DNA from 2 places in the Pseudomonas sp. NCHU5216 genome. Region 1 is predicted to be linked to the other one. Evidence: predicted binding sites of a transcription regulator. Region 1 holds the regulator's gene; the other holds the start of a gene.
The links. Region 1 encodes sigma-54, which starts transcription at its own class of promoters, with help from an activator protein. Its sites were predicted from a motif close to ANTGGCATNNANNTTGCTNT; they were not measured.

Region 1 (5,078 bases):
TCGACCTCCGGTTGTGCCGCCAGATACTCGACGACCGGCTGATCGAGGCCGGAAAAATCGCGCAGCTCCGGCTTCCAGTAGGGGTTGGGCAGGCAGCGGGCATCGAATACCAGGTCGGCATCGACCGGCATGCCACGCTTGAAACCGAAGGATTCGACGAGAAAGGCCGTACCGCTCTGCGTCTGCCCGAGCAGGCGCAGTTTGAGGGTGTCGCGCAACTGGTAGAGATTCAGGCGCGTGGTGTCGATCTTCAGGTCGGCCAGGTCGATGATTGGCGCCAGCAACTGGCTTTCGTAGGCGATGGCTTCGGCCAGCGAGCGATTGTCGTTGGTCAGCGGGTGGCGCCGACGAGTTTCCGAGAAGCGCTTGAGCAGGGTGTCGTCTTCGGCGTCGAGGTAGAGCACCTCGCAGCGAATGCCGTGCTTGTGTACTTCTTCTAGCAGTTCGGGAAAGCGCCGTAGCTGGCTGAGCAGGTTGCGTGCGTCGATGGAGACCGCGACCTGCGGCAGCATCAGGTCACTATGCGGCAGGAAACGTTCGGCCAGATCCGGCAGCAGGCTGGCCGGCAGGTTGTCGATGCAGTAGAAACCGTTGTCTTCGAGTACATCGAGGGCAGTGCTCTTGCCGGAGCCGGAGCGACCGCTGACGATGATCAGGCGCATGGTTATTGACCGTTCTGGATGTCCACGACCACCTGGTAGAGCGCTTCGCTGGTCGGTGCCTGGCGCAGGCGTTCGCGCACGTCCTGGCGGTCGAGCATGCTGGCGATCTGGCGCAGGAGTTCGAGGTGGGCGTCGGTGGCGGCTTCCGGTACCAGCAGGACGAACAGCAGATCGACCGGCGCGCCGTCGATGGCGTCGAAGTCGACCGCCGTGTCCAGGCGCAACAGGGCGCTGATCGGTGCGCTGCAGCCGGCCAGGCGACAGTGGGGGATGGCGATGCCGTTGCCGAAGCCGGTGGAGCCGAGCTTCTCGCGGGCGATGAGGCTTTCGTAGATGTCCTGATTGTCCAGCTCGTCGAGGTCGCGGGCGACCAGGCTGGCAATCTGTTCGAGCACGCGCTTCTTGCTGCCGCCCGGCACGTTCACCAGGGAACGGCCGGGGGTCAGGATATTTTCAAGTCGGATCATGGAAGGGAAATGTCAGCGGGCTGTGGCGCCTTGCAGGCGATCGAGCTGCTTTTCCTTGTGCTTGATGAGTTGACGGTCGAGTTTGTCTGCCAGCAGGTCGATGGCGGCGTACATGTCGTTATGTTCGGCGTTGGCGACGACCTCACCGCCAGCAACGTGAAGGGTGGCTTCGATCTTCTGCTTGAGCTTTTCGACCTCCATGGTCACCTGAACGTTGGTGATCTTGTCGAAGTGGCGTTCCAGTCGGCCGAGTTTCTCGCCGATGTAGTCACGCAGGGCGTCGGTCACATCCAGCTGATGTCCACTGATGTTGACTTGCATACCGCTTTCTCCTTGTTGCCTTGTGTAAGAGATGGGCCTGACTTGAGGCCCACCACCGGAACACTGTGGCCCGCTCGCCATGGGCGAACAGTCGATCTTGCTTACATCAGTCGCTTGCGTTCGCTGGAGGGGGCGATACCGAGGGATTCGCGGTACTTGGCCACCGTGCGACGGGCGACTTGGATGCCTTGTGCCTCCAGTAAACCAGCGATCTTGCTGTCGCTCAACGGCTTTTTCGCGTTTTCCGCGGCCACCAGTTTCTTGATGATGGCGCGGATCGCCGTCGACGAGCATTCGCCGCCTTCGGAGGTGCTGACGTGGCTGGAGAAGAAGTATTTCAGCTCGTAAATGCCACGCGGGGTATGCATGAATTTCTGCGTGGTTACGCGCGAGATGGTCGACTCGTGCATGCCCACCGCCTCGGCGATGTCGTGCAGCACCAGGGGCTTCATGGCCTCGTCGCCATAGTCGAGAAAGCCGCGTTGGTGCTCGACGATCTGCGTGGCCACCTTCATCAGGGTCTCGTTGCGGCTCTGCAGGCTCTTGATGAACCAGCGCGCCTCCTGCAACTGGTTGCGCATGAAGGTGTTGTCGGCGCTGGAGTCGGCGCGTTTGACGAAGCCGGCGTACTGCGCGTTGACGCGCAGGCGCGGCATGGCTTCCTGGTTCAGTTCCACCAGCCAGCGGCCGTTGTGCTTGCGCACGATGACGTCCGGCACCACGTATTCCGGCTCGCTGGATTCGATCTGCGAACCGGGGCGCGGGTTGAGGCGCTGGATCAGTTCGATGACCTGCTTGAGCTCGTCTTCCTTGAGCTTGGTGCGGCGCATGAGCTGGGCGTAATCGCGGCTGCCGAGCAGTTCCAGGTGCTCGCTGACCAGGCGTTGGGTATCGCTCAGCCAGGGCGTGCTGGCGGGGAGCTGGCGCAGTTGCAACAGCAGGCACTCGCGCAGGTCGCGGGCGCCGATGCCGGCCGGCTCGAACTGCTGGATGCGGTGCAGTACCACTGCGACTTCATCCAGTTCGATATCCAGTTCGGGGTCGAAGGACTCGGTCACTTCCTCGAGGGTTTCTTCGAGGTAGCCATCGTTGTTGATGCAGTCGATCAGGGTGGCGGCGATCAGTCGATCCTTGTCCGACATCGGCGCCAGGTTCAGTTGCCAGAGCAGATGGCTGTGCAGGCTCTCGCCGCTGGAGGTACGGGTGGTGAAGTCCCACTCGTCATCGTCGTTGCTCGGCAGGCTGCTGGCGCTGGTCTGGTAGATGTCTTCCCAGGCGGTATCGACCGGCAGCTCGTTGGGGATGCGCTCGTTCCACTCGCCATCTTCGAGGTTGTCCACGCTCGGTGTGGTTTCCTGGAAGCTGTCTTCCTTGGCTTGAGCGGGTGCGGCGCTTTCCGCACCGTCGGCCATCGGGTCGCTGTTGTCGAAGTCGTCGCCGTCTTCCTGGCGCTCGAGCATGGGGTTGGATTCCAGCGCCTCCTGAATTTCCTGCTGCAGATCCAGGGTAGACAGTTGGAGGAGGCGGATGGCCTGTTGCAGCTGCGGGGTCATCGTCAGCTGCTGGCCCATCTTGAGGACTAGCGATGGTTTCATTGCAGACCTTAATTTACCGGCGAGTTACGCCTTCCACATCAGGGCGCCGAAGCGCCGCCAGGAAGCAAATTATATGCCTGAAAATCTCGTCCTTGCCTAGGGGCTGTCCTATTTCCGTCATCTAAATATGGATGTTTTACAGACGGAACTCGTGGCCCAGATAAACCTCTTTCACCGTCTGGTTGGCGAGGATGGTCTCGGCGTCGCCTTCGGCAATCAGTTGGCCATCGTTGACGATGTAGGCCGTTTCGCAGATGTCCAGGGTCTCGCGTACGTTGTGATCGGTGATGAGAATGCCGATACCCTTGGTCTTGAGGTGATGGATGATCTGTTTGATGTCCCCCACCGAGATCGGGTCGACACCGGCGAAGGGTTCGTCGAGCAGGATGAACTTGGGGTTGGTGGCCAGGGCGCGGGCGATTTCCACGCGACGCCGTTCACCACCGGACAGGCTCATGCCCAGGTTGCCCGAGATGTGGTGGATGTGGAATTCCTGCAGCAGGTTCTCCAGCTCCGCCTGGCGCCCGGCGCGGTCGAGATCCTTGCGCGTTTCGAGGATGGCCATGATGTTGTCGGCCACCGACAGCTTGCGGAAGATCGAGGCTTCCTGCGGCAGGTAGCCGATACCAGCGCGGGCACGACCATGCATGGGCTGGTGGCTGACGTCGAGGTCGTCGATCAGCACACGTCCCTGGTCGGCCTGCACCAGGCCGACGATCATGTAGAAGCAGGTGGTCTTGCCGGCACCGTTGGGGCCGAGCAGGCCGACGATCTGGCCGCTCTCGATGTTCAGGCTGACGTCGCGTACGACCTGGCGGCCCTTGTAGCTCTTGGCCAGGTGTTGGGCTTTGAGAATGGCCATTACTGCTGTTGATCCGCGGGTTTGTTCTTGGGTTGGATGACCATGTCGATGCGCGGACGCGGCACGCTGACGTTGTTGCCGGTGGCGCGTCCTGCGTTGACGATCTGGCGGCGGGTGTCGTAGACGATCTTCTCGCCCTCGAAGGTATTGCCTTCCTGGATCACCTTGGCCTGGTCGATCAGCACGATGCGTTCGTTGCTGGCGAAGTACTGGATGGTCTTGCCGTAGGCCTTGACGATTTCCTTGTCCACGGCGGGCTTCTGCTCGTAGTAGGCGAGGTTGCCCACCGAGGTGAACACGTCGATGTCGCCGCTGGCGGTCTGGGTGATGGTCACGGTGTCGCCAGTGATCTTCAGGGTACCCTGAGTGATGATCACGTCGCCGCGATAGACCGCCACGCCCTGCTTGTCATCCAGTTCGGCGGTATCGGCCTGGATGCGGATCGGCTGGTCGCGATCGGAGGGCAGAGCCCAGGCAGCCGCGCTTCCCAATGCGGCGCCGAGGCTGAGAATCAGGGGGAGGGTGTTAACGAACCTCATGCTGGCCTCTTACGTTGGACAGCAGGAGCATCCTGCCGTCATTCAAGTACGCTTTCATTCCTTGTGCCGTGGTCACCCCGTTGGCCGCGACGATTCTAACGGCTTGCTCGGTCTGCGCATATTCCTTGTCAGGAATTACGGTCATGCGGCTACTGGTGATGATGGTGGGGCGGTTCTTGGCGTCGGTACGGGCAATGCGCACGTCGTCGATCAGTTCCACCTCTTTGCCGCCGGGGGACACCTCGGCGCGCTGGCTGGTGACCTTCCACGGCAGGTTGGTGCCGCGGTACAGATCCAGTTTGGGGTTTTGCACCTGGGTGATGTCGGTGCTCTTGACGTGCTCGAGCTTGTCGGCGGTCATGCGGTAGTGCAGCTTGCCATCGTCCTGGAACTGCACGGTGTGCGCGCCGATGGCGTAGAAGTCGATGGTCTCGTCGCTGTCCGCCTGTTGCGGCGTGCGGCTGGTTTCCGGAGCGATGTTCCAGTAGCCGAGCGCGCCGACGAGTACGGCGATCAAGGCGAATATCAGCAGGTTGAGCGCTTTGCGTGGCATGTCGTGCCCTACAGGTAAGCGGCTTGCGCCGCGTCCAGCGTGCCCTGGGCACGCATGATCAGTTCGCAGAATTCGCGCA
Region 2 (5,078 bases), on a different contig from region 1:
CGCCGACCTGGTCGACGGCACCCAGGTGAAACTGCTGGACACCCGCAAGACCCTGCCCGGCCTGCGCCTGGCGCAGAAATACGCCGTCACCTGTGGCGGCTGCCACAACCACCGCATAGGCCTGTACGACGCCTTCCTAATCAAGGAAAACCACATCGCCGCCTGCGGCGGCATCGCCCAGGCCATCAGCAGCGCCCATCAGATCGCCCCGGGCAAGCCGGTGGAAGTGGAAGTGGAAAGCCTGGAAGAACTGCGAGAAGCCCTGGAAGCCGGCGCCGATATCGTCATGCTCGACGAACTGTCATTGGACGATATGCGCGAAGCCGTACGCCTGAACGCAGGCCGCGCCAAACTGGAAGCCTCGGGCGGTATCAATGACAGTACCTTGCGCACCATCGCCGAGACAGGGGTGGACTATATCTCGCTGGGGACGTTGACCAAGGATGTGAAGGCGGTGGATTTGTCGATGAGGTTGGCGTTGTAGATCCCTACAACCACCAAGTCTACACGCACGGTGATTCCTCGCCACATATAGTCAACGATAAGCCTCGCAAAACACCGGTATAGTTAGCCTATAAGGCTGATAATCAGGAAAGCCGGCCTGTCGCTCTAAAGCAATCTTCTCTAAATAGTCATCCGCACGTTGCGGCCATAGCCAGCGAATATTTGCCGTCAAGTAATCATCGGGCAGTTGCGGGTACACCGCATACCTGCTCTTGAGCACCATGGAAGCAAAATCGAAGTCTTGCCGTACCAGCGCCAGAAGAGCTATACGTTCCAGGTAGGGATATAGAGGCTCCTTTACCGACATGAACACCGCCTTGCACATTTTAAACTCCCACTCAGGGCCATCATCCACTACCAAATACTCAAGCAGCACTTTGTCCGCCGACCAGCCCAGCACAGGATTCAGGGAGAGCCCTATCAGGCTTTCCATACGCTGCAAATTCAGCCGCATATCTTTGACGGGATAGCGATAGCCAGGCAGCGAGATATATAGATAGGTAATCCATACACCTATAAACATACAAGCCAAAGCCCCCCACCTTAGGGAGCTGACATACAACACCTTCCAAACCGGAGAATAAACCGCAAAAAACGCCAAGAACAAGACCAGAAAGTTCATATACCAAAGAGGATACTCTAGCAGGCTATGCACTGCCACAAACAGAAGAGCACCACCAACAACAAGCCCATCAACCCCATGAGCCAGGCAATTCTTTAGCGTCAAAAAAAAGACCCAAAACGTCAATACCGCTAACGGAAAGATCCACAAACCCAACTCAACCAGAAATTGAAAAAATATATTATGTGCATGAGACCAAGTTATCTGACTCGGCATCCCAGAATCAACCTGATAAATAAAACTATATTTTGCATAATTACCATACCCCACACCCCAGGGGTGATCTAAAAAAATACGCCAGGCTTTCGCCCATTCCTGCAAGCGAGAAACATCTCCAGTAATGGAAATACGTGAAGAACCACCAACATCTACCAACCAAAACAACAGCAAGCATACCGACAGAGAACATACGAACAAGGCGTAGCTCCCCACCATAGCGGCCTCAGCACCATGCCAGCCACGCAACATTCCGATAAGCAGCGCTACAAGCATAATCAGCAAGACTGCAACCAAAACCATACGAGAACCAGCATAAGCCAGAACCACAGCCACGCCAACCAAAACAAAAGCAGAGAAAAATATATTGATCCGCCGCTGAGAAGCCATACCACAAACAACAATAGAAAACATCAACATATAGGTTGAAAAATTATTGCGCTGCCCAAAATTTCCATACACCTCACGCCCCCCCGGAAATACCAGGAAAGAGATATAATCAACCCAGCCAAGCATCTGAAAAAAACTGACGAACAGATTAAAGCATCCCCCTGCCACCACACCCCAAAGACATCCATGCAAGAAACGCAGGCGGCCAGGGTACTCCTGCCCGGCAAGTACTGCATGAAAGATACCCAACAACGAAATTACAACCAGCGGCACCAGCCAACTCTGGTAATAGTAACTCCGTTCGTCGCCGACAAACGCAGCCACTACGACGAAGCTGGCGAGAATAATAGCCCCACCAGATAGTGCAATACGCCGCCCTGCCAGAAGAATCAGACACAACCCCAAGAGCACAGCCAGAGCGTCAGAGTAGAAATCGCCGTCAGGATAATCCCGCAATGGTAGAACGAAAGGCAGTCCCCCGATCAAGAAACCAAGAAGATACAACACGATTTCTCCTACTCAAAAAAAACGGGAGGACAATCCTCCCGTTGATAGCGCATCACGCTAATTACTTGGTTTTGCACCAACCATTGGTAACGCAACCACCTGAAGCAGCCCAACTGATCGAGCCACCACCATTATGAGTAGGCGTCAAAATAAAAGTATCAGTATTAGCAAAACCATTCGTAGTCTTCGGAGTTACTGTAATCTGCCCCGTAGTCCCCAAGGCAATGCTCGCATACTGAGCATTAGCAGGAGCAGAACCGGAAGCCACATCCGCTGGAACAGAGAGCACAGCACGACTAGCGGCAGAAGAAGGAATATCAATGTTACTACCAGTTAGGCAACCACCACTCTGCACGCACTCAGTTACACCCAACTTGAAAGGAGCTGTGGCCACAACCATTTCGGAGCCACGAGCACGCTTGGTGTAGTCCTGATAAGCAGGCAGAGCAATAGCAGCCAGAATACCGATGATCGCAACCACAATCATCAATTCGATCAGGGTAAAACCCTTTTGCATTTGAGCTTTCATGATTCTCTCCAGATTTGAATAGGCCCATTGACCTGAAAGAGGAGATAGCACGGGGCGTGCCAACTTTCACCCCCCTCTTCTACAGGCCTTTATCGAGCCACATGCACGCACCGCAGTACAGGCCACGCCACTAACTGCCATTTTTCGTCACCCTTGTTCACGCGGTTTGGCAGTACACCTGCAACTGGGCTATAAGGCAGGGATTGTTTGTGGAGCCCGTGATGAACGACAGCATTTCCCTTTCCGGCCTGGCCAGGCAGCTAGCCCAAACCGGCTTGATGGACGAAAAGGCCGCCCAGCAGGCCCAGCAGCAGGCCCAGCGCAATAAGCTGTCGTTGGTGACCTACCTGGTGCAGAACAAATTGGTCAAGAGCCGCGCCCTGGCCGAGCTGGCCTCGGAGCAGTTCGGCGTATCCTTCTTCGACCTCAATGCCATCGACAAGGAAAGTCAACCACGCGACCTGGTCAGCGAAAAGCTGGTGCGCCAGCACCGCGTGTTGCCGCTGTGGCGGCGGGGCAACAAGCTGTTCGTCGGGCTTTCCGACCCCACTAATCACCAGGCCGTCACCGATATCCAGTTCAGCACCGGTCTGAATACCGAAGCCATACTGGTCGAGGATGACAAGCTCGGCGATGCCATCGACAAGTTCTTCGAGTCGACCAATAGTGCCATGGAGGATCTGGCCGATGTCGATCTGGATGGCCTAGATGTGGAGGCGGTCGACGATGACAAACAGGTAGGTGAGACTGGAGCCGATGCCGACGACGCCCCGGTGGTGCGCTTCGTCAACAAGATGCTACTGGATGCCATCAAGGGCGGCTCTTCCGACCTGCACTTCGAGCCCTATGAGAAGACCTATCGCGTTCGCTTTCGCACCGACGGCATCCTGCATGAAGTAGCGCGCCCGCCCATCCAGTTGGCACCACGCATTTCCGCGCGCCTCAAGGTGATGGCAGCGCTGGATATCTCCGAGCGGCGCAAGCCGCAGGATGGCCGGATCAAGATGCGTGTATCAAAGAACAAGGCCATCGACTTTCGCGTCAATACATTGCCCACCCTGTGGGGCGAGAAGATCGTGATGCGGATTCTCGACCCCACCAGCGCACAGATGGGTATCGACGCCCTGGGTTATGAGGAAGAGCAGAAAGAGCTCTATATGAATGCCCTCAAGCAACCCCAGGGCATGATCCTGGTCACCGGCCCCACCGGTTCGGGCAAGACGGTATCGCTCTATACCGGCCTGAACATTCTCAATACCCCGGATGTAAATATCTCCACCGCCGAAGACCCGGTGGAGATCAATCTCGAGGGCATCAACCAGGTCAACGTCAACCCCAAGCAGGGCATGGACTTCACCCAGGCGCTACGCGCCTTCCTGCGTCAGGATCCAGACATCATCATGGTGGGTGAGATTCGCGACCTGGATACCGCTTCCATCGCCGTCAAGGCCGCGCAGACCGGGCACATGGTGATGTCCACCCTGCACACCAACAGCGCCGCGGAAACCCTCACACGCCTGCGCAACATGGGTGTGCCGTCCTTCAATATCGCCACCTCGGTGAACCTGATCATCGCCCAGCGCCTGGCGCGCAAGCTGTGCAACCAATGCAAGAAGGAAGTGGACGTACCGCGCGAAACTCTGCTGGCTGAAGGCTTCCCCGAAGACAAGATCGGCACCTTCAAGATCTACGGCCCGGTTGGCTGCGAAAATTGCAAGGGCGGTTACAAGGGCCGTGTCGGTATTTATGAAGTGGTTAAAAACACGCCCAACCTGCAGCGCATTATCATGGAGGAAGGCAACTCCATCGATATCGCCACACAGATGCGTAAAGACGGCTTCAATGATCTGCGCACCTCCGCTTTGCTCAAGGCCATGCAAGGGGTTACCAGCCTTGAGGAAGTCAACCGCGTAACCAAGGATTAACCATGGCGGCAAAAGCTCTGAAAACCAGCGTATTCACCTGGGAAGGCAAGAACAAAAGCGGCGCTGTCGTCAAAGGCGAGATCAACGGGCAGAACCCGTCTCTGGTCAAGGCGCAACTGCGCAAGCAGGGCATCAACCCGACCAAGGTGCGCAAGAAATCGGGCATTTCCTTCGGTGGCGGCAAGAAGATCAAGCCCATGGACATTGCCCTGTTCACCCGGCAGATGGCGACCATGATGAAGGCCGGCGTGCCCTTGCTGCAGAGCTTCGACATCATTGCCGAGGGCTTCGACAACCCCAATATGCGCAAGCTGGTGGACGAAGTGAAGCAGGAGGTGGCCGCAGGTAACAGCTTTGCTGCCTCGCTGCGCAAGAAGCCGCAGTA

Region 2: a site for sigma-54 is predicted at 2,813-2,832, ahead of ACSVIK_RS23505 (pilin). Genes of this name have one in related genera too.

Annotation. Positions count from the first base shown of each region.
Region 1 is NZ_JBQLIX010000034.1:17,589-22,666, reverse strand. It holds gene rapZ (RNase adapter RapZ) at 1-662, opposite strand, end outside; gene ptsN (PTS IIA-like nitrogen regulatory protein PtsN) at 665-1,129, opposite strand; gene hpf (ribosome hibernation-promoting factor, HPF/YfiA family) at 1,142-1,450, opposite strand; gene ACSVIK_RS20035 (RNA polymerase factor sigma-54) at 1,552-3,045, opposite strand; gene lptB (LPS export ABC transporter ATP-binding protein) at 3,182-3,907, opposite strand; gene lptA (lipopolysaccharide transport periplasmic protein LptA) at 3,907-4,446, opposite strand; gene lptC (LPS export ABC transporter periplasmic protein LptC) at 4,433-4,999, opposite strand; gene ACSVIK_RS20015 (KdsC family phosphatase) at 5,008-5,078, opposite strand, start outside.
Region 2 is NZ_JBQLIX010000051.1:24,272-29,349, reverse strand. It holds gene nadC (carboxylating nicotinate-nucleotide diphosphorylase) at 1-484, shown strand, start outside; gene ACSVIK_RS23510 (Wzy polymerase domain-containing protein) at 536-2,239, opposite strand; gene ACSVIK_RS23505 (pilin) at 2,301-2,768, opposite strand; gene pilB (type IV-A pilus assembly ATPase PilB) at 2,990-4,693, shown strand; gene ACSVIK_RS23495 (type II secretion system F family protein) at 4,696-5,078, shown strand, end outside.